Regions from separate parts of the Arhodomonas sp. KWT2 genome, predicted to be linked through region 3. Evidence: predicted binding sites of a transcription regulator. Region 3 holds the regulator's gene; each other region holds the start of a gene.
The links. Region 3 encodes FliA, which starts transcription of late flagellar genes. Its sites were predicted from a motif close to GCTAAAGTTNNNNNNNNNNCNGCCGATA; they were not measured.
Positions count from the first base shown of each region.

Region 1 (8,172 bases), on a different contig from region 3:
GCGATGTTGACGTTGGAGCTCTCCAGCGAGCCCTGCTGGATACTCCCCAGGCCGTTGAGCCCCGGGGTACCGGTCTGCGGCGTGCCACTGGCCCCGGTCTCCACGAACAGGTTCTGACCGACGGGCTTGAGCCCGGCGGGGTTCACGAAGCCCGCGAGCTCCACGGTACCCACCTGGGTGGACTGGGCCTGGCCGGCGGTCTTGACGGAAACGGTACCGTCCTGGCCGATGGTCACGCTCTGGGCGTCGTCCGGGATGGTGATGTTGGGCACCACGGAGAGACCGTTCTTGGTGACGAGCTGGCCCTGGCTGTCGACCTGGAACGAGCCGTCCCGGGTGTAGGCGATCGTGCCGTCGGGCTGCAGCACCTGGAAGAAGCCGTCCCCGTTGATGGCCATGTCCAGGGCGTTCCCCGTCTGCTGGATGTTGCCCTGGGTGTGCATCTTCTCCGTGGCGGCCACGCGCACGCCGGTCCCGACCATCAGCCCGGAGGGCAGCTGCGCGTCCTGCGTGGTCTGGCCGCCGGCCTGGCGGACGGTCTGGTAGACGAGGTCCTCGAACTTCGCCCGGTCCTGCTTGAAGCCGGTGGTGTTCACGTTGGCCAGGTTATTGGAGACCACGGACATCCGCGTCTGCTGCGCGTCCATCCCCGTCTTGGCCACCCAGAGTGCCGGATTCATGGTTCATTCCTCCCGCGCGTATCCGCGCGCATCGATCCCGTCGTGGCTAAACCGTTGCAACTCTCATGCCGCATCAGCCGCCGCTGCGCAGCAGTCGCTGTCCGGCCTCGTCCGTCTGGCGCGCCGTCTCGATCATCTTGATGTAGCTCTCGAAGCGGCGGGCATGGTCGATCATCTGCACCAGCGCGTCCGTGGCATTGACGTTGCTGGACTCAAGCGCGCCGGAAACCACTTTCACACCGGCGTCGGCATCGGCAGTGCCGCCGCCGGCGAGCCGGAACAGCCCGTCCTCGCCCTTGCGCAGCTGCCGGGTCGGCGGATCCACCAGCTTGAGCCGGTCAACCACCGCCATGGCATTGGCGCTCTGCCCCTTGGGCACGACGCTGATGGTGCCGTCCTGACCGATCTCGACCTTCTCCGCCGGTGGGATGGCCACGGGGCCGTTCTCCCCCATGACCAGCTCGCCGGCTCCGGTCTCCAGCAGGCCGCCCTGGGTGACGCGGAAGTCGCCACGGCGGGTGTAGGCCTCGGTCCCATCGGCCGCCTGGACGGTGAACCAGCCGTTGCCGCTGATCGCGGCGTCCAGGTCACGCCCGGTGGTCTTCAGCGCCCCCTCGGTGAAATCACTGCCGGTGCGCGTCTCCACGCCGTAGACACGGCTCGGGCGCACCGGGCCGTGAACGTCGCGACTGGTCAGTGCCTCCAGGTCCGCGCGAAAGCCGGTGGTGTTCGCGTTGGCGAGGTTGTTGCTGGTAACCCGCTGCTGTTCGAGGGCGTATTTCGCCCCCGCCATCGCGATGTAGGCCATGCGATCCATGGTCTCTGCCTCCTTCGGGCGCGAGCCTGTGCCTGCGCCGCCGGCACGGCCGGCGTGCCGCGGCGCAGACGCTCACCGCTCACGAGCGGATATTGAGGATCTCCTGGGTGATCTGGTTCTGGGTCGAGATCATCTGGGAGTTCGCCTGATAGTTGCGCTGGGCGGTGATCATGCTCACCAGCTCCTCGGTGATGTCGACATTGGACTGCTCCAGCGCCCCCGGCTCCAGCGATCCCGTCCCCGAGGAGCCCGGCGCGGCGACCACGGGCGTGCCGGACTGGAAGGTCTCCACCCAGCTCGTGTCGCCCACCTGCTGAAGCTGCTCGGGGGCCGGGAAACGCGCCAGTGCCACCTGCCCCAGCGCCTCGGTCTGGCCGTTGGTGAAGCGCGCGATGATGCGCCCGTCCGCCTCGACGCCCAGGCCGGTGAACTGGCCGGCGGCGTAGCCGTTCTGGCGCAGCTGCTTGACCTCGAAGGGGGAGCCGAACTGGGTGAGGTCCTCGACGTTCAGCGAGAGATCGAGGTCCGCGACGTTGCCGCTTAGCGGGACCGCGCCCGACGTCAGGGTGTCGTTCGCCGGCGCCGTCAGCTGACCCTGGGTGTCGAACGACACGGTACCCATGTCGATCTCGTTGCCAGGACTCCCGACACCGGAGGCCCCATCGACGGTCGCCTGGACGTTCCACTGATTCGAGCCGGTCTTGCGGAAATACAGCGTCGTCAGGTGATCACCGCCCTGGGAGTCGTACAGGGTGGTCGACGTGGAGAAGTTATAGGTCTCGGGATCACCGGAATCGAACGGGTTGGTCAGGGCGTCCGCGGTGGCGTCGAGATTGGCCGACAACCGCATCTCGTTGGACGCCTGGGGTGCGACGTTGCCGATATTGACCTGCAGCGGCCCCTGCGCCCCGGTGATATTGCCCTCGCCGTCCGCCTGGAAACCGGTGAGCTGGCGGCCGTTCGCATCGACGATGTAGCCGTCCTTGTCGAGACTGAACGCACCGTTTCGGGTGTACTGCGTCTCCCCGCCGTCGCTCACGCGGAAGAACCCCTCGCCGTTGACGGCCAGATCCAGGCTGCGACCGGTGAAGTCGAACTGCCCCTGGGAAAACTGCTGACGGGTATTGGCCAGGCGCACGCCCTGCCCCACCGCGGTCTGCGAGACCCCCAGGTTGCTGGAAGCGAAGATATCCGCGAACTCGGTCCGCGAGGACTTGAAGCCCGTCGTCTGGCTGTTCGCCACGTTGTTGCCGGAAACATCGAGGTCCGATGCCGCGGCCTTGAGACCGGTGAGAGCCGTTCCGAAAGACATGCCTTGTGCCTCCCCTTACTGAACCTTGCGTACATCGGACAGCGAGATATCGCCCACGCCGTCGACGGTGAGTGTCGGCGTACGGCCGTTGCCCGCCAGGGCAACGCTGGTGACCTCGCCGGCGATGCGTACCGGTTGCGTAGTCACCCCGTCCGTCGTGGTGGTCTCGGCGACCACCTGGTAATCGCCACTGGGCAGGCGCTCGCCGTTCGCGTTCTCGCCGTCCCAGGAGAAATCCACCGAGCCCGCATCCTGGGCGCCGAGCGCCATCTCCGCGACACGGGTGCCGGTACCGTCGACGATGGATACCGTCAAATTGCCGACTCCGGCGTCCAGCTCCACGGTGCCGCTGAGCTCGCCGTCCTGGGGCAGATGCCCCGTGTCGCTCTCGGCGGTGACCTTGCGGCCGACCAGGCCGGCCGCCTGCAGCGACTGGCTGGCGGTCATGGAGGACTGGAAGTCGGAGAACGAGCTCTGCAGGGACTGGATGCCCGACGCCGATGTGAACTGGGCCATCTGCGACATGAACTCCGCGTTCTCCATCGGGTTCATCGGGTCCTGATTCTGCAGCTGGGTGGTCATCAGCTTGAGGAAGTCCTGCTGGCCGAGCTCCGTGCGGTCGTTCTCTGCCTGGCTGGACGACATGGCAGCCTGCTGCGAGGCACTGCTCGTGCCGGTCACCGTGGTCATGGCGTTCTCCTTAGCGTCCGAGACGCAGCGTCTGGAGCATCAGATCGCGGGAGGTGGACATCACCTCGACGCTGTTCTGGTACGAGCGCGAGGCCGAGATCATGTTGACCATCTCCTCGACCGGGTTGACGTTCGAGCGATAGACATAGCCCTCGTTATCGGCCTGCGGGCTGTTGGGCCGGTAAAGCTCCTGCACCGGTGCCTCGCTCTCGACCACGCCGCGCACCTCCACCGGCACCGCACCGGCGTCGCCGTCGCGTGCCTGGGCCGCCTGCAACGCCGCCGAGAAGACCGGCTGGCGCGCCCGGTAGGCCTGCTCCGGCGACGAGGCCGTGGTCTCGGCGTTGGCGAGGTTGCTCGCCGTGAGATTCAGCCGCAGGGACTGGGCACTCATCGCCGAGCCCGCGACGTCGAAGACATTGAACATGGACATGGGCTACTCCCCCTTGATCGCGCCGATGATGCCCTTGATGTCGTCACCGAGCATGCTGAGGGCGGCCTGGTACTGGGTGGTGGCCTCCGCGAACTTCGCCTGCTCGCGGTGGACCTCCACGGTGTTGCCGTCGAGGGAGGGGTTGGCAGGCACGCGGTACTGCACCGAGGCGCTCGTGCCCGCGGCGCCGGTACCGAGATGCGCCGGCGACGTCCGCGCGAGCGCCAGCGCACCGCCGCCGGCGCCGTCCAGGGCCTTGCGGAAATCGATGTCCCGCGCCTTGTAGCCGGGGGTATCGGCGTTGGCGATGTTGCCGCTTATCAGCTGCGTGCGCTCGGACTGCACCTGCAGGGCGTCGGCAGCGACGCCGAAAACCCGATCCATCGTGATGCTCATGCCCGGTCACCTCCTGCGATGATTCCGGGTCAGGCAGATGCAACAGACGTGCCAGCTAGCGCGAGCGCCTCGACCACCGGAGGGTTACAGGTCGAAACGTGTAGGTCGGGCACGGCCGTCAGGCCGTGTGCGAGAAGACGGCCTGTCCTCCGCGACGTCGCACGCCTTCGGCGCACGACCTACCCGCCCGGCTCGCCGAATCCCGCGTCCGGGACGCAGGTCTCACACCACCAGCCGAAGGGGTCAAGGCCGAAACAGATGGGCCGGGCACAGCCGCAGGCCGTGTGCGACAGGCCGGATCAACCCGGAAACGATCAGTCCTTGCGGCGGTACACCACGCCGGGATGGCAGCGCACCATCTCGAATTCCGTGAGCTCCCTGGGCAGGGACTCGGAGGCCCCGACCATGAGGTAGCCGCCGGGCTCCAGGGCCTGCCCCATGCGGCGGATGAGATCCGTGCGCGTGGGCATGGAGAAGTAGATGAGAGTGTTGCGGCAGAGGATGAGATCGAACCGGCCGAGGGTACCGTAGGCCTCGAGGAGGTTGTGCTGGCGGAAGCTCACCCGCCGGGTGACCTCCGGGCGAACCCGCCACGTGTTCTGATCGACGGCGTCGAAATATCGTCGCTGGCGTTCCTCGCTCAGCCCGCGACGGATCTCGCTGGCACTGTATTCCGCGGCCTTCGCCCGACCGACAATCTGCGTGGAGATGTCCGTACCGACGATTGTAGCGTCAAGATTCCGACCCTTTGCCTGGTACTCCGACAGCGTCATGCTCACCGAGTAGGCCTCCTGGCCCGACGAGCACGCCGCCGACCAGATCCGGATATGGCGCTTGCCACGCCGCTCGAACTCCGGAAAAAGCTGGTCGGCGAGGATGCGGAACGGGTAGATATCGCGGAACCACTGCGTCTCGTTGGTCGTCATCGCGTCGACGACCTCGGTACGCAGCTGCTGACCCGCCGCGGACTGGAGCCGCTGAACCAACGCCCCCAGGTCGGCGAGGGAATGGCGACGCAGCAACGGCGCCAGGCGGCTGGTGACGAGATACTGCTTGTTCTCGCCGAGCATGATGCCCGAGCGCTCCTCGAGAAAGCGCCGGAACGCCTCGTAGTCCGCCGCGGCCATCGTGTTGTTGTCTTTGCGGCTCTCCAGGGCCACGCGCGACCTCCTCGGGCATTTCACCGGCCACAGGGCCGGATTTCGCGACTCCATCGTAACGGATGGCGCTAGCGTCCTGGAACAGGGCTCCACTGATGTACCGGACAGTATGGTTATCGGCCAACCGCCACGGGACTGAACCCACCTGGAACGGATTCTGCAAGCACGAGGGCGGACACAGGAACGATACGGACCCACGATGGCCTACCGAGCAATCGTCGCACTGATACTGCTGGGCAGCGTGCTGCCCGCGGCCCAGGCTCGCCCGACCCAGTCGCTGGCGGAGATACGCACGAGCGTACAGGCCTTCGTCAACGAGCTCGACGGCGATGCCGGACAGCTGGAGCGCGTGGAAATCGACCGGCTCGACGAGCGCCTGCGGCTACCGGCCTGCGGCGAGGCCCTGGCTGCCGACGCTCCCAACCGGCGGGAGGGCAGCGAGCGGCTCGTGGTCCGGGTTCGCTGCCCGGGTCCCTCCCCCTGGAAGGTCTACGTCCCGACCCGGGTGGTGCGCAGCATCGAGGTCGTCGTCGCGGCCCGGCCCGTCCCCCGCGGCAGCCGGCTCGATGCCGAAGACCTGCGCACGGCCCGGCGCACCACCACGAGGCTCCGGGGCGAGTACTATACCGACCCGAAGGGCCTGATCGGGCTGCAGACACAGCGGTCGCTGCAACCGGGTACGGTAATCGACGCCGGTCAGCTGACCCGCCCGACACTCGTGCGCCGCGGCGATACCCTGCTTATCCAGGCCGGCAACGGCCCGGTGAAGGTCAGCATGCAGGGGCGCGCCCTGGAGGACGGCACCCGAGGCGAACGGATACGTGCCCGCAATCTCTCTTCCGAGCGTGTCGTCGAGGGCGAGGTCATCGCGCGCGGGCGCATGCGCGTCAACTACTGAGCGCTGACAACGGACATTCACCCCGCGAGCTGCTAAAGTTCGCGGAAATCCGGCCGCTAACTCCTGCAGAGGCAGGTCTGGATAATCGAGGAGCAGGGAACATGAGCAACCCCATCGACAACGGCCCGCGCCCGCCCGGCAGTTACCCGACGGGTAGCAGGAACGGCACGGCACGGACCGGCTCGCATGAGGATACCGACAGCCGCCCGTCCGCCGCGACCGCGGCCCCGCAGAGTGACAGCACCAGCGAATCCAGCCGCCTGCAGGCGGTGCGTGAGTCTATCGATAACACGCCGGAAGTGGACAGCAACCGTGTCCAGGATCTCCGCGATCGCATCTCGCGAGGGGAGTACCCGCTGGACGCGGACCGCATCGCCCAGCGCTTCGCGGACTTCGAGCAACTGCTGAGCGATGGCTGACGGCACATTGACGCTTGACGGATTGCGCACCCTCCGCGGGCTTGTCGACGAACTCGATGCAGTGCTCGAGCGCGAGCACGCGGAAATCACCGCGCGTGCCGATGCCGCGACCATCGAGGCCACCGCCCAGGAGAAGCTGCGGCTGTTCGAGGCAATCGACACCTGCCCCGAACCGGTCCCCCCGGGCGAGGACGCCGACTCGGCCCTGCAAACCGAGTGGCAGGCGCTGCGCGATACCCTCGCGCGCGTTAACCGCCGCAACGAGCGCAACGGCATTGCCATCGCGCGGGTGCTCGAGACCGTCGGCGAGGAAGTCGCGCTGCTGACCGGCCGCGAGCGCGACGGGGAGACCTACGGTCCCGGCGGGGGAACGGCGTCCGGATCCGGGCGCCTGCGAACCAGCGCCTGACGGTGGGGAAAAAAGCGGTATGACGAACGCGGCGCCCTATGAGGAACCGGAAATCATACGCAACCCCGGGCAGAAGACCGGAATCCTCCGCCGCCTCCACGAATCCCGCAACCTTCTGGACGTCCACCTGCCGGAACGGGGCACGCCCTTCCGCAGCGCGCTGCTCTACGTCGACCCCCAGAGCCGCCGGCTGACCCTCGACGAGCTCAAACCCCGACGCGGCCACGACCGCATCGAGATCGGCACCGAGCTGCGCGTCGTCAGCCGGACCCTCGGTGTCGACACCCGGTTCACGGTCACTGTCCAGGAGATCGGCCTGGCCGATGGCATCTACTACTACGTGGCCGGCTACCCCGAGGAGATCGTCTACAATCAGCGCCGACGCTTCGTGCGCGTGCCCGTCCCGCTGACCCGCCAGCAGCACTGCACACTGTCCGGCGGCGAGGACGCCCCGGATACCGATATACAGCTCTGCGACCTCTCCGCCGGCGGCATCGGCGCCTACGTGATCAAGGGCCCGGAGCCCGAGCCGCATAACCAGTACGACTGCCACATCGCCCTGCACGACAGCCAGCCACTGGACGCGCGGGTGGAGATCCGTTACCTCGAATACGACCGGCAGCGAAAGCGTTACCGCTTCGGCGCCGAATTCCAGGACTTCACGCACGCGGACCGCGACCGCCTCCAGGGCCTCGTGCTCTCGTTACAGCGCGAGCTCCTGCGCAAGACCTGACGCTCAGTCTCCTCGCTCCTCACGCAGCAGCTGGGCCTCGCGGCGCAGCATCAGATGCACCAGCAGCTCCCGGTCGTGCTCGCGGGCAAACTCGAACTCAATGCCGAGCCGGTGTCCTCCGGTTGCGACACGGTCGCAATGGCGCACGCGGCCGAACATACGCAGCCCCGCACCGGTTGAATGGAAGAGCATGCGCAAATCAAGGATGGAGCCCGGTGGCAGCGC
Region 1 covers NZ_JBHFPQ010000050.1:696-8,867, forward strand. Annotated here, with positions in the region: gene flgG (flagellar basal-body rod protein FlgG) at 1-680, opposite strand, end outside; gene flgF (flagellar basal-body rod protein FlgF) at 754-1,497, opposite strand; gene flgE (flagellar hook protein FlgE) at 1,577-2,809, opposite strand; gene ACEZHJ_RS14800 (flagellar hook assembly protein FlgD) at 2,825-3,499, opposite strand; gene flgC (flagellar basal body rod protein FlgC) at 3,510-3,932, opposite strand; gene flgB (flagellar basal body rod protein FlgB) at 3,936-4,328, opposite strand; gene ACEZHJ_RS14815 (protein-glutamate O-methyltransferase CheR) at 4,643-5,488, opposite strand; gene flgA (flagellar basal body P-ring formation chaperone FlgA) at 5,688-6,386, shown strand; gene flgM (flagellar biosynthesis anti-sigma factor FlgM) at 6,488-6,805, shown strand; gene flgN (flagellar protein FlgN) at 6,798-7,214, shown strand; gene ACEZHJ_RS14835 (flagellar brake protein) at 7,234-7,947, shown strand; gene ACEZHJ_RS14840 (PilZ domain-containing protein) at 7,951-8,172, opposite strand, start outside.
Region 1: flgM (flagellar biosynthesis anti-sigma factor FlgM) is a predicted target of FliA. The motif match lies at 6,418-6,445, and genes of this name have one in related genera.

Region 2 (11,182 bases), on a different contig from region 3:
GCAGCACGCAGCGGCCGATGCGGCCGTATCCGTTGATGGCGATGCGATAGGCCATGGGCAGACAGTTCGTTCCCGAATGGATGACCGCTGACCATACCGCGAACCGCCGGCGCGCGGCCACTGGCCGGTTTGCGGACGGCCCCTCAGGCGGTGAGCTGCAGCGGCTGCGCCAGCGTGAGCTCGTCGCAGTTGTCCCCGGGGCCGCCGCGGTCGACCACCAGGAAGTCGCTGGTGGACTCCAGTGCCAGCAGCGGGTGATGCCAGACGCCGGCGTGATAGTTCACACCCTGATCGCCGCGGGCGAGGAAGGCCCGCACCGTTGCGGGGTCGACCTGCTCGCCCGGCGGGGCCACCACCACCAGGTAGGGCCGGCCGTTCAGCGGCACGAACGCCTGGCTGCCCAGCGGGTGGCGCTCCAGCATGGACACGGTCAGCGGCGGCGAGAACGACTGGCCGCGGAAGATGCTGATCAGCGCCCGGGGCGCGTCGCCCCCGAGCTGGACTGCCGCGAGGTCGTGGAAGCGCTGCGTGGTGCCGTTGTTGATGGGGAACGACTCCGCCGTCTCATCGGCGGCGATGACGTCGCCGAACGGGGCGAACGCCTCGCGGGTCAGGGGCTCGGCGGTGAGGGTGCGCATGGCGGTCACTCCCCGTTGCGATACGGACGGCCGAACAGGCGCAGGCGGCTGACCCCGCCGTCCGGGATGATGTTGAAGCGCACGTGGGTCACCACGCCGATGTCATCCGCGAGCGCAGTGAACTCGTGGATACTGTCCGCCGACAGGGGCTGCTCGTCGAGCAGCGTGGGCCAGAACATGCTCTGGGTGACCAGCGATTCGTCGGTCGCCTCCGGGACGTATGCCGCCTGGATGCTGCAGCGGTCCGGGTAGTTGCCCTTGAAGTGGGCGGTGTCGACGACGGCCCGCTCGATCACGCCGGGGTGGGCGAGGGCGACGATGCACCAGTCGTTGCCGGGCTCGCGCCGCCGCCGGGTCTCCCAGCCGTCGCCCATGTTGACCCCGCGGCCCGGATGGAGGATGCGCGGGGTGCCGTAGTGGGCGTCGTTCCAGGCGACGACGCGGCCGCCGTTCATCAGCGCCGCCAGGTCCGCGTCTGTCTGCATGGCCGTGTCGGACCAGTCCCGCCGGACCTCGCCGTAGGCGCGCAGCCTGGCGATGCCGCCGTCGGGGAAGATGCGCACACGCAGGTGGGTCCAGGTGCGCCCGTCGTCGACGGCGTGAAAGTGATGCCGGTCGCCGGCCAGGCTCAGTGTGGGCAGCAGCGTGGTCCAGGCCGCGGCGTCGTCCGGGTCGCCGTCCGGGCAGTGGCAGGCCTCGACGGTGGCGGCGGGCGGAAAGTTGCCCGTGAAGAAGCTGGTGTCCAGGTCGAGGCCGTGGATCACGCCGGGTGCGGCCAGGCGGATGACGGCCCAGTCATGGCCGCCGTTGCGCCGGCGGCGGGTCTCCCAGCCATCCATCCACTTGCCGTGGTCGTCGAAGCGCTCCGGGTAGAACACCGGCGTGTCGGCGGCGAGCATGCGCTCAAGAGGGGCGAAGAACTCGTCGCTGGCCGCCACCGCGGCGGCACCGGCGCCGGCGTCGGCGAGGTTGATGCGCCCGCGGGCAAATGCGGGCAGCTCGACCGGCGGGGCCTCGATTCTCGGCTCTGTGCTCATCGCGGGTCTCCGTTGTCTCTCGCCGTCGGGGACGGTTTCCCGTTCCCCGCCTGGCGGTGTGATCGCAGCGGTGCTGCCGGGCAGGGCATGCCGGCGGTAGTCCGACGGCGGCCGTGGATGACCGTCGATGACACGGGGGGCTCTTTTCGCGATCCCCGCGACCGGCATTTCTGCGATGCCCCGTCTATGCGTACGGGTGATGCTCGCGCCAGTGGCGCGCGATGTCGATGCGGCGCGCCACCCACACGTGGTCATGGGCCTCGATGTGATCGAGGAAGCGCTGCAGGGCCCGGAATCGCCCGGGCCGGCCGACCATCCGGCAGTGCAGGCCGATGTTCATCATCCGCGGCGTCTCCGCCCCTTCGGCGTAGAGGACGTCGAAGGCATCGCGGAGGTGGCGGAAGAAGGGCTCGCCGTCGCCGAAGCCGGTGGGCGAGGCGAAGCGCATGTCGTTGTTGTCCAGGGTGTAGGGCACGATGAGCTGGGGCACCTCGCGCCCGTCGCTGACGGTGACGCGCTGCCAGAACGGCAGGTCGTCACCGTAGTAGTCCGAGTCGTAGACAAAGCCGCCGTCCTCGGCCACCAGCCGGCGGGTGTTGGGACTGTCCCGGCCCGTATACCAGCCGAGCGGGCGCTCGCCGGTGAGCTCGGTGAGGATGTCGACGGCGCGTGCCATGTGCTCGCGCTCCACCGCCTCGGGGACGTCCTGGTAGTGGATCCAGCGCAGGCCGTGGCAGGCGATCTCGTGGCCGGCCTCGCGGAACGCGGCGACGGCCTCGGGATTGCGCTGCAGGGCCATCGCCACGCCGAATACGGTCAGCGGCAGGCCCCGGCGGGTGAACTCGTCGAGCACCCGCCAGACGCCGACGCGGGAGCCGTACTCGTAGATCGACTCCATGCTCATGTGCCGGGCCGCGTAGGGCTCGGCGCCGGGGATCTCGGAGATGAACGTCTCCGCGTGGGGGTCGCCGTGGAGGACGTTGTTTTCGCCGCCCTCCTCGTAGTTGAGGACGAACTGCACGGCCACGCGGGCCCTGCCGGGCCAGTCCGCCTGCGGCGGCCGGCGGCCGTAGCCCACCATGTCCCGTGGGTAGGCGGTCTCCTGTGCGGTGTCCATGGCGCGGTTACTCCTCGCTGGCTGTCTGTGTCGGGCCGTGCCGGCCGAACAGGGCGTTGAAATCCGGGGTCTCGCGGCGCTCGCCGTCGAAGTTCAGGGAGCGCTCAATCCCCTCGAGGTGACGGGTCATCCACTGCCGGGCCCGTTCCCGCTCGCCACCGGCGAGCAGCGCCAGTATCTCGCCATGGTCGCCACACTCGCAGCCGACGCTGCTCGCCGAGCCGTAGACCGCGATCACCAGCGACGAGCGCCGGGCGAGCTGTTCGATGAACGTGGCGAACGGGGCATTGTGCGCCACGCGGGCCAGGCGGATGTGGAATGCCGCGGAGAGCTGGATGGCCTCGTGCTGCGCGCCGTCCGCCTGGGCACGGCGCTCGCGGTCGACGAGTTCGTGGAGGGCGGTGAGGTCATCGTCGCCCAGGGCGTCCACGACCCAGTCGACGAGGGCGCACTCGGCAAGGCGCCGGGCGGCGAAGACCTCCCGGGCCTCGTCCGGGGAGGGCTTGGCGACCTGCGCGCCGCGGTTCGTGCGGAGGGTGACCAGGTGTTCCAGCGCCAGGCGCTGGAGGGCCTTGCGGATGCTCGTGCGGCTGACCTCGAAGGCCTCCGCCAGCGCGTCCTCGGGCAGGCGTGCTCCCGGTGCGAGGCGGTGATCGACAATCGCCTCGCTGAGTGCGCGGTGGATCGTGTCGTCCCGGTTGCGCGGTGTCCGCTCCGCCCGGGTCGCGGCGTTGCTCTCCATGGCCATGGCGCCCCTTCACCGCCGGCTCGATGGTGGCTTCTGGGCTGCAGGATATAGGGACTGTATACAATATGGAACAGTTTCTGTCCCCAATATGAAACGCCCGCGCCCCCGTCAGTGGGCAGGCGGACGTTCGAGGATGCCTTCTCCGGGCAGATGTTCCCGGTCGTGGGGCCGGTCGAGATCCACGTCCGGGCCGAGGGGCACGACCAGCGACGGGTTGATGGCGGCGTTGGTGTAGTAGCCCACGCGGATGTGCTCGAGGTTCACGGTTTCGCGGATGCCAGGCCACTGGTAGAGCTCGCGGAGGTAGGCGGCGAGGTTGGGGTAGTCCTCGATACGGCGGACGTTGCACTTGAAGGCCCCGTGGTAGGCGACGTCGAAACGCACGAGGGTCACGAACAGTCGCCAGTCGGCCTCGGTGAGGTGGCGCCCGGCGAGGTAGCGGTGGACGTCCAGGTGGCGCTCGATCCGCGCCAGGGTGTCGAACAGCGCGCGCACCGCCGTCTCGTGGCTTGCCTGGCTCCGCGCGAAGCCGGCCCGGTAGACGCCGTTGTTCACGCGCTCGTAGATGAGGGCGTTCCAGGCGTCGATCTCCCCGCGCAGGGGGACCGGATAGAGGTCCAGGCGGTTGCCGGTGAGGTGATCGAAGGCGGTGTTGAGCATGCGCAGGATGTCCGCGGATTCGTTGTTCACGATCCGGCCCGCCTGACGGTCCCAGAGCACCGGTACCGAGACCTTGCCTGTGTACCGCGGCTCCGTGGCGGTGTAGAGCTGGTGGTGACGGGTGACCGGTGCGATGGCCGGCCCCGCATCCTGGGGCTCGCTGTATGTCCAGCCGTCCTCGCCGAGCACCGCGTCCGCCACGGACACGGGGATCAGCGACTCCAGTCCCTTGAGGCGGCGGGCGATGAGCGTGCGTGACGCCCAGGGGCATAGATAGGCGACGAAGAGCTGGAACCGTCCCGCCTCGGCGGCGAGGGGGGTGTCGTCCGCGGGTGCGGGCGTGCCGTGCGGGGTGATCCAGCGGCGGAACCGCGTCGGCTCGCGCTCGAAGGCGCCGCCGTGGATCTCGCTCTCGGCGATGTCGCCGCGCACCCACTGTCCATCGACCAGTCCGGGCATGATGTCCTCCGTGTCCGTCGGGCCGCCCCGCGCGCGGGGCGTCGTTACCGGGTCACTCCGCCGCGAGGGCGTCGGTGCCGAAGAGGTAGGCCGACTGGCGGCTGGCGAGCACCTCGTCGGTGAACACCCGCCGCCCGGGATCGTCGCCGGCGGCGCCCGCCGCCACGTGCAGCGGCAGCAGGTGCTCCTCCCGCGGGTGGGCGGCACGGGCCGACGGTGCATCGTCCCAGTGTGCGAGCGCCGTCTCGCGGGCCGTCGCCGGGCCCGTCACCGCCGCGGTGAGCCAGTCGTCGAAGCGCACCGAGTCCGGGTCCAGCCCGGCGCTGTCGAAGCGGAAGCGGCGCATGTTGTGATAGCTCATGCCGCTGCCCACGATCAGCACGCCCTCCCGCCGCAGCGGCGCCAGCGCCCGGCCGGCGGCCAGGTGCTCCGCCGGGTCCAGGCCGCGACGCAGGGAGAGCTGGACGATGGGCACGTCGGCATCCGGATGGATGAGCCGGAAGGGGATGAAGACCCCGTGATCCAGACCGCGCCGGGATTCCTCGGCGGTCTCCAGCCCGGCCGCCTCGAGGAGTGCGCGCACGCGGGCGGCGACGGCCGGCGCGCCCGCCACCGGGTAGGTGAGCTCGTAGGTGTGCGGGGGAAAGCCGCCGTAGTCGTAGAGCAACGGCGGGTCGGCCTGCCCGTTCACGGTGAACGCCGGTGCCTCCCAGTGTGCCGAGACGACCACCACCGCCTGGGGGCGCGGGCCGACGTGCCGGGGTACGGCGCGAAGCCAGTCGGCCATGCGGTGCCAGGTGTCGGCGGGGTCCCAGTCCATGAAGAAGCACGGGCCCGCCCCGTGGGGGATGAACAGTGTCGGTAGTGTCGGTGCGCTCATGGTTGTCACTCCGCAGTCTCAGGGGGGCGGGCCGGAGCGGGGACGGTGTCGGTCCGGGGGGCACGGGGGCTCCGGTTCGATTGCGCGTGCAGTGCGCTGGATTCGGGAGACAGCATGCCGTAGTTTCCATATTTTGGTAAGACGGCATTAATGGAACTTATGGTTGAAGAATCAGAAACCATTGGCGGGGCCGTCGAGGACCTGAGGGCGTTCTGCGCCGTTGCGGATCTCGGCACCGTCTCCGCCGCGGCGCAGCGGCTCGGCGAGACCAAGGGGGGTGTGAGCCGGCGGCTGTCGCGCCTGGAACGGCGCCTGGGCGTCGCGCTGCTGGCGCGTACGCCCCGCGCGGTGTCGCTCACCGAGGAGGGGCGGGTGTTCTTCGCGCGTACCCGGGAGGCCCTGGGACTGCTGGACGATGCCGCGGAGACGGCACGGGCCTCGCGTTCGGTACCGGACGGCCACCTGCGTGTCACCGCGCCGGTGGATCTGGGCATGGATGTGCTGCCGCCGCTGGTGACCGGGTTTCGCGCGGCCTATCCCCAGATCACCGTGGAGCTGGTGCTCACCGACACGGCGCTGGACCTCGCCGCCAACCGCATCGACCTCGCCCTGCGGGCGACCCCCGGGGCTTTGCCGGACTCCGGCTACCGGGCGTCCACCCTGCTGTCTTTCGCCATCGCGCTCTATGCCTCGCCCGCGTACCTGGACGCCCACGGGGTGCCGGACACGCCCGCCGCGCTTGCGGATCACGAGTGGGTGGTATCCCGGGAGCTCACGGGGGCGGCCAGGCTCACGCTCACCGACCGGCGCAACCGCCCGGTAACGGTGATTGTCCGGCCCGGGGTCCGCACGACGGACTACGCCAGTGTCCACCGCATCGCTGCTGCCGGGGGAGGGATCGCACCGCTGCCCGAGCCAGTCGCCCGGCGGTCGCTGGAGGAGGGGCACCTGGTCCGGGTGCTGCCCGAATGGCAGTGTGCCAGCGGCACGCTGTACGCGGTCAGCCTGCGCGGCAGCGAGGCGCCGGCGCGGGTGCGTGCCTTCCGGGCCTACCTGCGCCAGGCCCTGGCGCCTGCCCGGCCGAGGGACCACTGAACGGCATCCCTGTCTGTTGTCGACCCCGAAGCAGGAGTCGACGAATGGTAAAGATTTGGAGGATCTGGTCGATTACTTTACCAGCCTCCCACCCGCGAGGGGCTGTGCGCGGGCGGCCGGGGAGCAGGTTTGAAACAGACGGGGAAATGCATGTCCATCGCACGTAAGCTGGTGCTCGCCTTTGGTGGCACGATCATCGTCGCCGTCGTGGCGATGGTCTTCATCGCGGTCGAGGCCGCGCGTGACAATGCCGTCTCGGGCTTCACCGAAGGGAGCCTGCGTGAGATCCGCCAGGTCGACGGTGTGATAACCGGGTTTTTCGACCAGATTTCCCGGAATACGGCGTATATGGCCAGCCACCCGGCAGTACGCAGGGCGGATTCCGGGGTGACCTCCTATCTCGACACGTCCCGGGAGATGTCGATGACGCCGGAAGACAACGGGGACGTGGAGGCCGAGATATTCGGCGCATACGATCGTTTCGCTTCCGCCCATCCGGAGCTGGCCTACGTCTACATGGCGACCGAGGAAGGTGGTTACGTTCAGTGGCCGAAGGGTCGGATCGGGGCGGGGTACGATCCGCGTGAACGTCCCTGGTACGGCGCGGCAAAGGCGTCGCCGAATGAGACGGTCATGACCGACGCGTACTATTTCAGCACCGACGACGTTGCCATCGTGAGTTTTGAGCACACGATCCGCGACGGGCGGGGCGAGGTGATAGGCGTGCAGGGCATGGACGTGTCGCTGGAGACGCTGACCGAGCGCGTCGCGGATATCGAGTTCGGTGACGAAGGCTACCTGATGCTGGTCGAGGATACCGGCACCGTGCTGGTCGACCCCAGTAATCCCGATCACAACTTCCACAACCTCGGTGAGCTCGAAGGCGGTGATTACGCCCGGCTGGCGGAACGCGATGAAGGGTCCGTGGCCTTGCAGATCGGGGGCAAGGCGTACCAGGCCAGTATTTATACGTCGCCCGGGCTCGGCTGGAAGTTCATCGGCCTGATCCCGCGCTCGGAGATGATGGCGGCGGCCAACCGGGTGACCATTCAGATGGCGGCCGTCGGTGTTGCCGTGATTGTCGTCGCCATATTCGTGGCATTGCTGATCGCCCGTTATCTCACGCGCCCGATCGTCAGCGTTACCGAGAAAATGCGTGACATTGCGGAGGGTGAGGGGGATCTCACGCAGCGTCTTCCTGTGCATGGCAGGGACGAGATGACGGACCTCGCCGAGCAGTTCAATGCCTTCGTCGACAAGGTCCGGCGTGCCATCTCCGAGGTCAGCGGTACTACCCAGCAGCTTGCCTCGTCTGCCGAAGAGCTCAACCAGGTCGCTGCCCAGACCCAGGACGTGGTACGACAGCAGAGCAACGAAACGGACCAGATCGCCTCGGCGATCAACGAGATGACGGCGACCGTGCAGGAGATATCCCGCAACTCCGGCGAGGTCGAGACGTCTGCCTCCCAGGCGGACGAAAGGGCGCGTGACGGCAACCGCATCGTCGCCGAGAACCGGGATTCGATGGATACGCTCGCCACCGATATCCAGCGTACCAGCGAGGCGGTGGCGAAGGTCGAGGCCCGCAGCCAGGAGATCCGTACTGTGCTCGATGTCATCTACGAGGTGACCGAACAGACCAATCTCCTGGCGCTGAATGCTGCGATCGAGGCGGCCCGGGCGGGCGAGCAGGGGCGCGGCTTTGCGGTGGTCGCCGAGGAGGTGCGGGCGCTGGCCAAACGCAGCAACGAGTCCGCCGTGCAGATCCGCGAGATCATCGATGGCTTGACCACGGACACGGCGGCCGCCGTGGAGATCATGGACCGTTCCCGGGAACGCTCGGTGCGCAATCAGGAACGGGCAAACGAGGCGGGTGAAGCCCTGCGGGCCATCGAGGAGGCGGTCGCCGGGATCCACGGCCAGATCACCCAGGTCGCCACGGCGGCGGAGGAGCAGAGCCAGGTGGCCGAGGAGATCAACCGCAATATCGCCCAGATCGTCGAGGCCGCCGGAAGCAGCTCCGAAGGCATGGATCAGACGCGTACCGCCAGCGACGAACTCGCGCGACTCGGCGAGACGCTGCGCGAGGTCGTCGGGCGCTTCAGGGTCTGAGCACAGCCGGCCCTGCCGGGGTCCGGGTGGCCGTGCGCCACCGCCACGCTGTACGCGCTCCGTCGCCGCGGTGGCGGGCCACTGGGGCGCGGCCTGCCCGCCTCATGCCCCGGCCGAGGGCCGGCGTCAGCGGGCGGTGGCCCCGGGCCGGTGCACCCCGGCCGTGCGCGGCGCCCGCTCGGGGAACTCGGAGGTTGCCGCGCCGGCGCCCAGTACGGCCTCGGCCTGCTCGTAACGGGTCTCCCGGTAGCCCTTGACGTTGTCCAGCTGCATGAGCCGCCGGCGGCGCTCGTCCACGGCCAGGCGGGGCACGGCCTCCAGCAGTTCCTCCCGGATTTGCCGGGCGATGGCGTTCTCGCGCCGGTGCCACCGGGGCAGGACGCGGCGCAGCACGCGCAGGTGACGCATGGTGCGCAGCATCCAGTCCCGCGGGTTCAGATCGAATTCGATCCTGCGGCCGGCGACGTCGAAGCTCGGACGGTTGATGTGCCCCACCTCCACGCTGCGGCCGAGGTGGCCGTAGCGCCGGCGGGCGCGCTCGCGCTCCAGCGGCGAGACCAGCAGGTGCGAGACGAACACCTCGTCCTTGATGAAGTAGGTCCTGGCGAGGGCCCGCAGCGCGATACGCTGGTGTGCCGCGTCCGGGTACAGCCCGGGCAGTCGCGCGGCGTCGGCGAGGAAGTCGTCGAGGCGGGCACCGCGGTCGTAGACCAGCAGATCGTGGACATACTGGCCGAGGTGTTCGCGCTCGATCTCCGGCAGGCGTGCGGCGAGGCTGTCGGTCGCCCGCTCGAGGGCGTTCGCGAGCCGTCCGCTGCGCTCCCAGGGCGCGGTGCCGTCGCGCAGGCTCGCGTGAAGGGGGGCCAGCGGGTCCTCGTGTGCCGCCGTCTCGCCGAAGGTCCGGGCGATCGCCTCCGCACCCTCGACGACGAATCGCCGGCCCAGGGTGAACGCCCGCCAGTTCGCGTCGAACTCGCTTGCCGGCACCGCGCGGGCGAAGGCCTCGCGGAGGTTGTGCAGGGTGAACGGCATGCCCCCCTGCTGGTAGGCAACGCCCAGCAGCATGGCCGAGGCATAGACGTTGCGGCCGAGCAGGCGGTGGGTCAGTGCACGGGCGCCGGCGAGGTGGGCGCGCTCGCCGAGCGCCTCACGAAGCCGGCCGCGGATGTCGGCGGCGGTCGGCGCGGGCGCGTCCTCGCCGCGGTCGAGCATGACCGACAGCGGCAGCTGGAAGGTCTCGTCCACCACGGCGATACCGTGCGGGGCGAGGAAGCCGACGGCCTCGCTGCCGTCCAGGAGGTCCGGCGAGATGACCAGGTCCCCCGTCCCCATGGGGGTGATCGGGCCGGCGGCGCGGTCCTCGCGGTGGACCGTGAGATGGCCGGTGACCCGGCCGTTGCGCTGGGCCAGGCCCTTCTGGTCCATGAACCGGAAACCCAGCCCGTCGTGGCCGTTCATGTCCGTGGCCGCCTCGGCGAGCACGCGCGAGATGGTGGTCACGCCGGAACCGCCGACGCCGGTCACCACCACCCGCCAGTCGTTGCCGGCGATGACATCCTCGAAGGTCTTGCGCACCGCGGGTTCCGGCAGGGCGCTGTCCGTGTCGACCTCCGGGAGGGCCGAGTACTTCGTCGGGTGGTAGTCGATCACCCGCACCCGCTCGAAGCTCGGGCAGGCCATGATCTGCGTGCAGTAACCGTCCGAGACGCAGATCTGGGGGTCGATCGTCATCTTCGTGCCGTAGGCGTCCTCCGTCTGGGACAGCCCCGGACAGCCGGTGGCATCAATGCAGGCGCGGCAGTCCTCGCAGGCGGAGGTGTTGATCCGGAAGAACGTCTGCTCGGGCTTGGTCTCGCCGTCGGCGAAACGCTTGCGGTCGGCGGCCTTCAGGCGGGCGTGATAGGTGAGCGCACACTCCTTGGTGGAGATGATCACCTTGGTGCCCGGCCGGCGGACGGTCTCCGCGAGCACGTTGCGGTAGAAATAGCGGTCGCTGGGGTTGACCTCCAGCACCTCCGCCGGGCCCATGCCCCGGATGATCGTTTTAAGGTCCTGGCGCGGACGGGGCCGGCCCTCGACGGAGCGGCCCGTGCGCGGGTCCATCTGGTGGCCGGTCATCGCGGTGACGTCGTTGTCGAGCACGATGTAGGTGATGTCGTGGCCCATCTGCACGGAGCTGGAGATCGCCGTCATCCCCGTGTGGAAGAAGGTGGAGTCCCCCAGCAGGACCACCGAGGGGTTGTCGGCGAAGCTGTCCATGCCCGCGGCCAGCGCGCCGCCCTGACCCATGGCGCTGATGTCGTGCATCTCCCCGAAAGGCGGCAGAAAGGACAGCGAGTAGCAGCCCACGTCGCCGTGGGAGAGCAGTCGCACGCCCTCGCGCTCCAGGCTCCGGCGCAGCTCCTTCATCAATGACAGGGTCTCCCGGTGCGGGCA
Region 2 covers NZ_JBHFPQ010000039.1:43,265-54,446, reverse strand. Annotated here, with positions in the region: gene ACEZHJ_RS07115 (type I glyceraldehyde-3-phosphate dehydrogenase) at 1-55, opposite strand, end outside; gene ACEZHJ_RS07110 (ureidoglycolate lyase) at 144-638, opposite strand; gene alc (allantoicase) at 644-1,675, opposite strand; gene puuE (allantoinase PuuE) at 1,860-2,792, opposite strand; gene ACEZHJ_RS07095 (GntR family transcriptional regulator) at 2,800-3,540, opposite strand; gene ACEZHJ_RS07090 (glutathione S-transferase family protein) at 3,649-4,659, opposite strand; gene ACEZHJ_RS07085 (class III extradiol ring-cleavage dioxygenase) at 4,712-5,539, opposite strand; gene ACEZHJ_RS07080 (LysR substrate-binding domain-containing protein) at 5,690-6,634, shown strand; gene ACEZHJ_RS07075 (methyl-accepting chemotaxis protein) at 6,785-8,746, shown strand; gene ACEZHJ_RS07070 (thiamine pyrophosphate-dependent enzyme) at 8,873-11,182, opposite strand, start outside.
Region 2: ACEZHJ_RS07075 (methyl-accepting chemotaxis protein) is a predicted target of FliA. The motif match lies at 6,681-6,708, and genes of this name have one in related genera.

Region 3 (11,182 bases):
CCGTCTGCACCGGGATGATCACCCGCTGACTCGCCGCCAGGGCGTTGACCATCAGCACCCCGAGCATGGGCGGGCAGTCGAGAAGCACCCGCTCGAACTCACCGTCCAGGCGCTGGAGCGCGCGGCGCAGGATCAGCCCCATGCCCTTCCGGGTCCCGAGCTGGCGGTCCAGCGTCGCCAGCGCCGTGGACGCCGGCAGCAGCGACAGGCCTTCGACGCCGGTGGGCCGCAGCATCGCCGGCTCGAGCTGACCGTCGTTGCGGAACAGCTCGTAGAGCCCCGGGTTGACGGACTCCGGATCGAGGCGGAAATAGCTGCTCAGCGAACCGTGGGGGTCGAGGTCCACCACCAGCGTGCGCAGGCCGCGCTGGGCGCACAGACCGCCGAGACTGACCACGGTAGTGGTCTTGCCGACCCCGCCCTTCTGATTCGCGACGGTCCATACGTGCATGCGTCCTCCGCGACGGGCCGTCAGGCCCGCAACCGTGCCAGCGCCGGCCCGACGGCGTCGATATCCAGGATCTGATCGGTCAGTCCCGCCCTGGCCACCGCGGCCGGCATGCCGTAGATGACGCTGCTCGCCTCGTCCTGCGCCCACACCAGGGAGCCGCTGCGCTTGAGTGCGCGTGCACCCTCGCAGCCGTCCGCCCCCATCCCGGTGAGCACCACGCCCAGAACGTGCCCCGGCACATGACGGGCCGCCTCCTCGAAGGCAACGTCGACACTGGGACGATAGAACTGGTTCGGCTGCGGCTCGATCAGCCGCACCGCGAGGTGCCCGCCCTGGCTCTTGAAACCCAGATGCTGGCCGCCGGGGGCGAGCAGCACCTCGCCGGCACGCAGGGAATCGCCCTCGACGGCCTGACGCACGCGCAACGGGCAGAGCTGGTCGAGCCGCGCCGCGAAGGCCTCCGTGAACGCCTCGGGCATGTGCTGGATCAGCACCACGGGCATGGGGAAGTTCGGGGGCAGCTTCGCCAGCACCTTCTGCAGTGCCACCGGCCCGCCCGTGGAGGTGCCGATGATCACCAGCCGGACCTTGCCGGCGGGCACCTCCACCCGCCGTTGCGGCGGCTGCTGTGCCTGCACCGGTGCGCCGGACTGCGCCTGGGCCGTGCCCCGCGCCCGGCCCTGTCCGGAGGCGGGGGACGGCGGCGGTGAGGTGGGTCGCCGCATGGAGCGCCGGCCCACCAGCTTGACCTTCTCGCAGAGCAGCCGCCGGGCGTGGTCGTGGTTGCTGGAGATGTCCGAGAAGCGCTTGGGCAGGAAGTCCACCGCCCCGGCCTCGAGTGCATCCAGCGTGGGCCGGGCCCCGTCGTAGGTGAGCGAGGAGAACATGAGCACGGGCGTCGGGTTGCGGCGCATGATCTCGCGCACCGCGGAGATGCCGTCGAGCACCGGCATCTCGATATCCATGGTCACCACGTCCGGACGCAGGCGCTGGACCTTCTGCACGGCCTCCCTGCCGTCGACGGCCTCACCGACCACCTCGATCTGCGGATCCGACGCCAGCAGATCGCAGATCCGCCGGCGGAAGAAGCCGGAGTCGTCGACAACCAGCGTCCTTACTCTGCTCAAAACCGCTCTCCTACCTCTCCTGCCGCTTTATAGACGCGAGCCGTACTGCTTGATCAGGCTGGGGATGTCCACAATCAGGGCGATGCTCCCGTCCCCGGTGATGGTCGAGCCCGCCAGCCCCGGCAGACCGTGGAGGATGGCACCGAGGGGCTTGATCACGACCTCCTCGAGACCGATCACCTCGTCGACCACGAACCCGACGGTCTGGTGACCGATGACCACGGTCACCACCTGGGAATCCTTCTCCTGATCCTCGCCGGTAAGGCTCTTCGCCGGTACCACCGCTTCGGCACCCATCCGGTCCAGCCAGCGTTCGAGGAAGAACAGCGGCATCGCCTTGTGACGGACCATGACCGTGAGTCGCCCGTCCACCACGTTGGTACGGCCGCGCTCGAGCTCGAAGATCTCGCGGACCACGGACATCGGCAGCGCGAACTTGCGCCCGGCGATGCGCACCATGAGGGTCGGCAGGATGGCCAGCGTCAGCGGCACCTTGATGCGGATGATCGTGCCCCGGCCCAGCTCGGAATCGATATCGATGGTGCCGTTGAGCTGGGAGATGCTGTTCTTGACGACATCCATACCCACGCCGCGCCCGGAGACGTCCGAGATCTGCTCCTTGGTGGAGAAGCCGGGCGCGAAGATGAGGTTGTAGCACTCGCTGTCGTCGAGCCGCCGTGCGGACTCCGCGTCCAGAACGCCCTTCTTGACCGCGATCTCGCGGAGCTTGTCCGGGTCCATGCCGCGGCCGTCATCGGCGATGGTCAGCAGGATGTGATCGCCCTCCTGCTCGGCGGCGAGGCGCACGGTGCCGGTGCGCCGCTTGCCGGCACTCTGGCGCTCGTCCGGGGGCTCCAGGCCGTGGTCCACGGAGTTGCGGATGAGGTGGACGAGCGGATCCGCCAGTGCCTCGACCAGGTTCTTGTCCAGATCCGTCTCCTCGCCGGCGGTGACGAGCTCGACCTCCTTTTCCAGGTTGCGGGCGAGATCGCGGATGACCCGCGGGAAACGGCCGAAGACCTTGCGGATGGGCTGCATCCGGGTCTTCATCACGGAGTTCTGCAGGTCCGAGGTGACGTGCTCGAGGTTGCCCACCGCATGGGAGAGACGCTCGTCGCCAATCTCGCCGCGGAGGTTCGCGAGGCGGTTGCGCACCAGCACGAGCTCGCCGACGAGGTTCATGATGTCGTCGAGCTTTGCGGTGTCCACGCGCACGCTGGTCTCACCGCGGTGCCCGTGTCCGCCGGCGCCGTGCTGACCGCCGCCCGCGGCGGCACCGCCGTCGCCACCGCCCTGGTGCCCACCGCCGGCCGACGCCTCGGGGCGGCGGGACGACGGCTCCCGCGCAGCGGAGGATCCGCCGCCGGAGGCCACGGGCGTCTCCGCAGCGTCCGTCTGGCCCCCCGTCGGACCCTGGCCGCTGCCGTGAAGCTGATCGAGGACCTTTTCGAACTCGTCGTCGGTGATCTCGTCGCCGTCGGCGGCGTCCCCGGGACCTTGCCCGTCGGCGGCATTAGCCGGGGCGGATGGGACACCGTGATGACTACCCTCGCCATGGAGGTCGTCGAGCAGGCGTTCGAACTCGTCGTCGGTGATCTCGTCACCGGCGGCGGCCCCCGCACCCGCGCTCGCGCCCGCGCCCGCGCCTTCCACGGCAGTGTCCTTCGCCGCGGCTGAACCGCCGTCTCCGACCCCTTCACCATCGAGGGCATCGAGCAGCGCCTCGAACTCCTGGTCGCTGATATCCCCGGACGCGGCCTCCTGACCGCCAGGTGCGGCGGCGCCGGAGGGCGCGGCCGTCGTTCCACCCGTGCCCTCGCCTGCCGACGCCCCGTCCGAGGCGGACGTGGCTGCACCGCCGGCATTGTCGTCCGGCTGGTTATGACTGCGCAGCGCCTGCAGCAGGCCCCCCGGCGCGGGTTCGAGATCCTGGGCGTCCTCGATGCGGTCGAACATGCCATTGACCACGTCCAGGGCCTGGAGCACGTCGTCCATGAGCTCCGGGCTCATCTGCTTCTCGCCCTGGCGCAGGAGATTGAAGATGTCCTCGGTCTGATGGCAGACGTCGACGAGCTCGTCGAGGCCGAGGAATCCGGCACCGCCCTTGATGGTATGAAAGCCGCGGAACACCGAATTGAGGAGGTCGCGGTCCTCCGGCGCCTGCTCCAGCGAGACGAGCTGCTCGCCGAGTCCCTCGAGGATCTCCCGGGACTCCACCAGAAAGTCCTGGACGATGTCGTCCTGCGGATCGATAGCCATGCGTGTCTCCCTCAGAAGCCGAGGCTGGAGAGCAGGTCGTCGACGTCGTCCTGGCCCGATACGACATCGTCGTCGTCCTGGCCCGGGACCGCAGGTCCACTGAGCTGCTGCTCCGCACGTTCATCCGCCTTATCGGCAGCACGCGGCTTTTCTTCAGCGATCCGCGCCCCGGAAATGCGCACGAGCTCGACCAGGCCGTCCTCGACCTCCTGAACCAGGGTGATGACGCGGCGGATGATCTGGCCGGTGATGTCCTGGTAATCCTGCGCCATCAACGCTTCGGAAAGCGCGTTGTGGAGTGTCTTGCCGTTGTCTGCGGCGGCGGCCAGGAAGGCCTCGATGTCGTGGCTGAGGCCCCGGAAATCGTCGGCGCTCAGCTCACGCCGGCGGAACTGCTGCCACCGCTCGTGGAGCGTCCCGGCCCGGGCAGCGACCTCGTCGGCCAGCGGCAGGCTGGTCTCGACGGCCTCCAGCGTGCGGTGGGCGGCACGGGAGGTCACCTCGATGACATGGTTGAGCCGCTCCCGGGCATCGGGGATCTCGCTCGCGGCGATATCGGTGAGGCGGCTGTCCACGCGAAAGGACTTGAGGGCCTCGTGGAGCTCGCGGGTAAGCTGGCCGATCTCCTGGAAGAGCTCGCTCTCACGCAGTCGCGTTAGCTCATCGACGGTCTCCTGCATGCCCGGGTCGTCGCCGGCCTCGACACGTTCGATGAGCGTGCGTGCTAGCGCGAGATATTCCTGGCTGCGCTGGCTGTCGCTCATCGCCTAACCCCCCGCATTGATGCGCTCGAAGATCTTCTCGATCTTCTCCTTGAGCGTCACGGCGGTGAAGGGCTTGACGATATAGCCGTTCACGCCCGCCTGGGCCGCCGCGATGATCTGCTCGCGCTTGGCCTCGGCGGTGACCATCAGGATGGGCAGCTCGGCCAGTTCCTCATCGGCACGGACGTTCTTGAGCAGGTCCATACCGGTCATGCCCGGCATGTTCCAGTCCGTGATGAGCAGGTCGAAACCGCCACGCTTGAGTATGGGCAGCGCGGTGTTGCCGTCGTCGGCCTCCGAGATGTTGTCGAAGCCGAGATCCCGCAGAAGATTACGGATAATGCGCCGCATGGTGGAAAAATCGTCCACCACGAGGATTTTCATGTGCTTGTCCAGTGCCACGCCGATCCCCCTGAGTGGAAACGCGAGTTATTGTGAGGCCTCACCGCCGGCGGCGGTGTGCACGCCCCCGTCGCGGGGGCGCCCCGATCGGTGTCTATCCATCCAACCAATCGGCAAGGGAGGCCTTGAGCTTTAGCATTATCTTGCCACGAATCTGGCTGACACGTGACTCGCTCACCCCGAGGACCTCGCCGATCTCGCGCAGATTGAGTTCCTCGTCATAGTAGAGCTGCATCACCAGCTGGTCGCGTTCACTGAGGCCGCGGATGGCCTCGGCAAGGTCGGCGCGGAAGTGACCGTCGGTCAGCACGTCCTGCGGTGACGGGCCATCCCCGGCGGGGTCGTGGGTCTCGCCGGTCTGCGGATCCGTCTGGTCCATGCTGAACAGGTGCGCGCTCGAGGCGTCGGCGAGCATACCGTGGTAGTCGTCGACACTCACGCCCAGCCTGGCGGCGACCTCGGCGTCCCGGGGCTCACGGCCGAGCTCGTTCTCCAGGACGTGGATGGCTTCGGCGGCCTCCCGGGAGCGACGGTGCACGGAACGCGGTGTCCAGTCGAGGCGCCGGATCTCATCGAGCATGGCACCGCGGATGCGGATGCCGGCATAGGTCTGGAACGAGGCGCCCTGGCTGGCGTCGAACTGCCGCGCCGCCTCCAGCAGGCCGACCATGCCCGCCTGGATGAGGTCCTCGATCTGCACGCTCGGAGGCAGTCGGCTCGCCAGGTGGTGAGCGATGCGTCGCACCAGCGGGGCGTTCGCCACCAGCAGGTCGTCGCTGCTCCCCCGCTGGACCGCCTCGTAGAGCGCATGTCCATTCATTCGGAGACCTCCCGGACGCGACTGCCATAGCGTATGACACGCTCGACGAAGAACTCCAGCTGGCCGTCGGCGCGGCTCGGCAGCGGCCACTGTTCGAGGCGCGCCGCCAGCGCCTGGAAGGCCCGGGCCGACGGGCAGGAGGGATACATCGAGACCACCGCGCGCTGGCGCTGAACCGCGGCACGCAGGCGATCGTCCTCGGGGACGGCGCCGAGGTATTCCAGGGTCACGTCCAGGAAGCGGTCGAGCACGCGCGCGAGCTTGCCGTAGAGATTCTGGCCCTCCCGCGGCCCCGGGACACGGTTGGCGACCATGTGGAAACGCTGCACGCCGTGGTCGCGGTTGAGCACCTTGATCAGCGCGTAGGCATCGGTGAGCGAGGACGGCTCGTCGCAGACCACCACCAGGACCTCCCGCGCGGCGCGGGCGAAGCTCATCACCGAGTCGGAGATGCCGGCGGCGGTATCGACGAACAGGTAATCAAGGTCAACGGCGAGCTCGCTGAAGCTGCGGATCAGGCCCGCGTGCTCGGCGCCGGAGAGCTCGGCCATGCGCTGGGTTCCCGAGGAGGCGGGAACGATGTGAATGCCCTCCGGTCCCTCGAGCAGGACCTCCTCCAGCCCGGCCTCGCCATCCAGCACATGGGCGAGATTACGCTTGGGCGAGAGCCCCAGGAGCACGTCCACGTTGGCGAGGCCGAGATCGGCATCGAAGAGCATCACGCCACGCCCCTCCCGCGCCAGGGCGCTCGCCAGATTCACGGATACGTTGGTCTTGCCCACGCCCCCCTTGCCGCTGGCCACCGCGACCACCTTGACCGGCTTCGGCTCGCTCATTCGTCTCAATCCCGCTGCCTGATCCATGCCCCTCAGCCCTGCCGTGCCAGGCTGCCCGCGAAGGCCACCGCCAGGGACTCGTCGTCCTCGTTCTCACCGTCGCTATCCGCCGCGAGGGCCTCCGCCTCGCCGACCAGCGCATCCGCCCGCGCCGGGCGCAGATCCTCGGGCACGCGCTGACCGTCGGCCACGTACGCAATCGGCAGCCGGCCACGCATCACCGCCGTGAGCACCCCGCCCAGACTCGCAGCCTCGTCGACCTTGCTCAGGATACACCCCACCGGGCCCACGGCGCGAAATGCGCGCAGGGTCTCCATCAGGGTCGGCAGCTGGGTGTTCGCCGACAGCACCAGGTACGGCCGGATCCGATGGGCGCCGTCCTTGAGCGCGCGCATCTGCTCGGCGAGGCGCATGTCGCGCTGGCTCATCCCGGCGGTGTCGATGAGCACCAGGCGCCGGTCGGAGAAATCGTCGAGCAGCTCGGCGAGCTCCTCGCCGTCGGCCGCGGCATGAACCGGCACACCGAGGATCCGCGCGAAGTTGCGCAGCTGCTCCTGGCCGCCGATGCGGAAGTTGTCCGTGGTCACCAGCGCCACCTGGTTGCGACCGTGGCGCAGGGTAAAGCGGGCCGCCAGCTTGGCGACAGTGGTGGTCTTGCCCACCCCGGTGGGGCCGACGACGGCCACCGCCCCGCCCCGCTCGATGATTTCGTCGTCGCTGGTGGCCACGTGCTCGGTGACCAGGGACATGGCCTCACGCCAGGCGTGATCCGGGTCCTCACGGCTGGTAACCGCGTCGGCGAGGCCGCGGCAGACGTCCGGGCCGAACCCCATGCCGTGCAGCCGGCGCATCAGCGTCGCCCGGGCGGGCGTGGCACGGCCCATCTGCTGCCACTCCATGAGCGTGAGCTGGTTCTCGAACAGCGAGCGCAGGGTGCGCAGCTCCTCGCGCATGGCCTGCATGGCCGGCTCCTGGGTCCACTCGATGCGGTTGCTCGCCGAGCGCGTCCGGCGGGTGCCCGCGGGCTCGGGGTCGTCGTCGTCGCCGCTATCGTCACCGCCGGCGAAACGCTCGTAGTCCAACGCGAGCGACGGTGCGCCGTCGCGCCGTCGCGTCGGCGCCGGTTTATCGTCACCCGCCGGGCCCTCGTCCCCGTCATCCCCCACCGTCACCGAGAAACCCCCGGCCGGAGCCGTGTCCTCCCGGGCCGCTGCATCGGCGTCGGCGCGGGCGAGCAGCCGCTCGAATCCGTCCGCCCCGCCGCCGGTGATCTCGCCGGCCCCACCGGCATGCCGCGCGGTCCGGCGCTCCTCGCGGGCGACGGCCTCGCGCACCGCCTGCTCGTCATAGTCCACCGCCGAGATCACCTCGACGCCCCCCTCCACCCGTCGCGAGGAGAGGATGACCGCATCCGCGCCGTGCGACTCGCGCACCTGACGCATGGCTGAACGCATGTCCTCGGCGAATACGCGCTTGATCTTCATGCTGCCGCTCCACTAGGGCCGTCAAACCGGGTCAGCCCGCCTGCGAGACCTCCTGCTGTCCCACCGTGGCGACGACCCGGACCTCCCGTTCGTCGGGTATCTCGTTGTAGGAAAGCACGTGCAGTCCGGGACTCGCGTGCCGCGTGAGCCGGTAGAGCCAGCTCCTGAGTCCCGGCGAGGTGAGCAGCACCGCGGGCTGACCGCTCATCTCCTGGCGCCGGGCACTCTGGGTCAGCGAGCGCTGCAGACGCTCGGCGAGCCCCGGCTCGAAGCCGGCGGCCCCCTCGGATACCCCCTGGATAGTGTCCTGCAACAACTGTTCCAGCTGTGGCTCCAGCGTAATCACCGGCAGCTCGCCGTTGATGCCGGAGATCCCCTGGACGATCATCCGGCCCAGGGCCTCGCGCACGATCTGCGTGAGCTGCTGCGGGTCCTGAACCCGCGGGCCGTGCTCCGCCAGGGTCTCGACGATGGAGCGCATATCCCGCAGCGGCACCCGCTCCGAGAGCAGGTTCTGGAGGACCTTGGTGACCACCGACAGCGACAGGGTGGTCGGAACCAGCTCCTCGACCAGCTTGGGCTGCTGGCGCGCGAGCATGTCCAGCAGCTTCTGGGTCTCGTCGTGGCCGAGCAGCTGGTGGGCGTTGTCCTGGACGACCTGGCTGAGATGGGTGGCAACCACGGTGCTGCTGTCAACCACGGTGTAGCCCAGGCTCTGGGCATAGTCGCGCTGATTGGCGTCGATCCAGACCGCCTCCAGGCCGAAGGCGGGATCCCGCGTCGGCGCACCGTCTAGCCGACCGGACACGGTCCCCGGATTGATCGCCAGCTCCCGGCCGGGCTGGACCTCGGCCTCGCCCACGGGCACCCCCAGGACGCTGATCCGGTAGGCGTTCGGGGCAAGATCGAGGTTGTCACGGATGTGCACAGACGGCACCAGAAAGCCGAGGTCCTGGGAAACCTTCTTGCGCACGCCCTTGATCCGGGTGAGCAGCTGGCCGTCCTGGTTACGGTCCACCAGCGGGATCAGCCCGTAGCCCACCTCCAGACCGACGGTATCCACCGGCGGCACGTCCTCCCAGGTGAGCTCGCGCTGCTCCGGCCGCGACGCCTCCGCCTCCTGACCCGCCGGCGCCGGTGTCTCCGCCGCCGCGGTCTCCTCCTCCCGGCGCTTCTGCCACCAGGCCCCCCCCAGGCACAGACCGCCGAGGAGCAGGAAGGTGAGGTTCGGCATGCCCGGGATCAGGCCGATTGAGGCGACGATGCCGCCGCTGATCAGCAGCACGCGGCGGTTACTGAACAGCTGCGAGAGCACGGCGCCGGCCATGTCCTGGGACGACGACACGCGGGTGACGAGGATGGCCGTGGCCGTGGAGAGCACCAGTGACGGGATCTGCGCGACCAGGCCGTCGCCGATGGTGAGCAGGGTGTAGTTCTGCATCGCCTGGCCCGCCGGCATATCGTGCTGGAGCACGCCCACCGCCAGGCCGCCGATGATGTTGATGAACAGGATCAGGATGCCGGCGATGGCGTCGCCGCGCACGAACTTGCTGGCGCCGTCCATGGAGCCGTAGAAGTCCGCCTCCTGGGCGACGTCCTCGCGCCGCTCCTTCGCCTGCTGCTGGTCGATGATGCCGGCGTTGAGGTCGGCGTCGATGGCCATCTGCTTGCCGGGCAGCGCGTCCAGGGTGAAGCGCGCGCTGACCTCGGAGACGCGCCCGGCACCCTTGGTCACCACCACGAAGTTGATGATCACCAGGATCGCGAAGACCACCAGGCCCACCGCGTAGTTGCCGCCGATGACGAACGAGCCGAAGGACTCGATCACGTTGCCCGCCGCGCCCGGACCGGTGTGCCCTTCGATCAGCACCACCCGGGTGGAGGCGACGTTGAGGGCCAGACGCAGCAGCGTCGCCACCAGCAGCACCGTGGGGAACGCCGCGAAGTCCAGCGGGCGATGGCTGTAGACCGTCACCAGCAGGATCACCAGGCTCAACACGATGTTGAAGGTGAACAACAGGTCCAGCGCCAGCGGCGGCAGGGGCACCACCATCATCGCCAGCAGCGCGATGAGCAGTGCCGGCGTGCCGAGCCCGGTGACCCCGAAGCGCCGCCAGTTGCGAGAGATTACCGCCGCCATGTCCGTGCCTTACTCCTGTGCCGCGCCGCGCCGCGCGTACTGCCTGAATTCCTCGGGGACCTCCGGCGCCGGGGGCGGCCCGCCCGCCGTACCCCGCCGCAGCCGGAAGATGTAGGCGAGCACCTGGGCCACCGCCAGGTAGAGGCCCGCCGGGATCTCGTCGTCTATGTCCGTGGTGTGATAGAGCGCCCGTGCGAGCTGCGGCGCCTCGAACAGCGGCACCCGGTGCTCGCCGGCGAGCTCGCGGATGCGCCGGGCGAGCTGGTCACCCCCCTTGGCGACCACCCGCGGCGCGCGCATGTTCGCGCCGTCGTAACGCAGCGCCACCGCGAAATGGGTGGGGTTGGTGACCACCACGTCCGCCTCGGGCACCGCCTCCATCATCCGTCCCCGGGCCAGCTCCTGCTGGAGCTGGCGGATACGGCCCTTGACCTCGGGCTTGCCCTCGGTGTCCTTGAACTCGTCCTTGACCTCCTGCTTGGTCATGCGCAGCTTCTTGGTGTGGTCCCAGATCTGGTAGGGGATATCCACCGCCGCGATGAGGATCAGCGAGACGGAGAGAACGAGGAAGGTGCCGAAGAACAGGTCGGCCGCCTGCGCCGCGCCCGCGGCCAGCGGCATGCCCGTGAGCGCCTGGAAGTCGCGGAGCTGGACCTTCAGCATCACCACCCCCACTGTCCCCACCACCGTGATCTTGGCCAGCGCCTTGCCGAGCTCCACCAGGCCATTGACGCCGAATATCCGCTTGAATCCCTTGAGGGGACTGATCTTCTCGAGCTTCGGCGCCAGCGCCTTGCCGCTGAACGACCAGCCACCCAGCGCCACCGGCGCCACCAGGTTGACCGCGAGCATGATCAGCGCGAACGGCGCCACCACGAGGATGCCCTGGATGATCGCCT
Region 3 covers NZ_JBHFPQ010000043.1:189,742-200,923, forward strand. Annotated here, with positions in the region: gene ACEZHJ_RS10225 (ParA family protein) at 1-451, opposite strand, end outside; gene ACEZHJ_RS10230 (chemotaxis response regulator protein-glutamate methylesterase) at 472-1,578, opposite strand; gene ACEZHJ_RS10235 (chemotaxis protein CheA) at 1,606-3,837, opposite strand; gene ACEZHJ_RS10240 (protein phosphatase CheZ) at 3,849-4,601, opposite strand; gene cheY (chemotaxis response regulator CheY) at 4,605-4,997, opposite strand; gene ACEZHJ_RS10250 (RNA polymerase sigma factor FliA) at 5,098-5,823, opposite strand; gene ACEZHJ_RS10255 (MinD/ParA family protein) at 5,820-6,659, opposite strand; gene flhF (flagellar biosynthesis protein FlhF) at 6,692-8,143, opposite strand; gene flhA (flagellar biosynthesis protein FlhA) at 8,175-10,283, opposite strand; gene flhB (flagellar biosynthesis protein FlhB) at 10,293-11,182, opposite strand, start outside.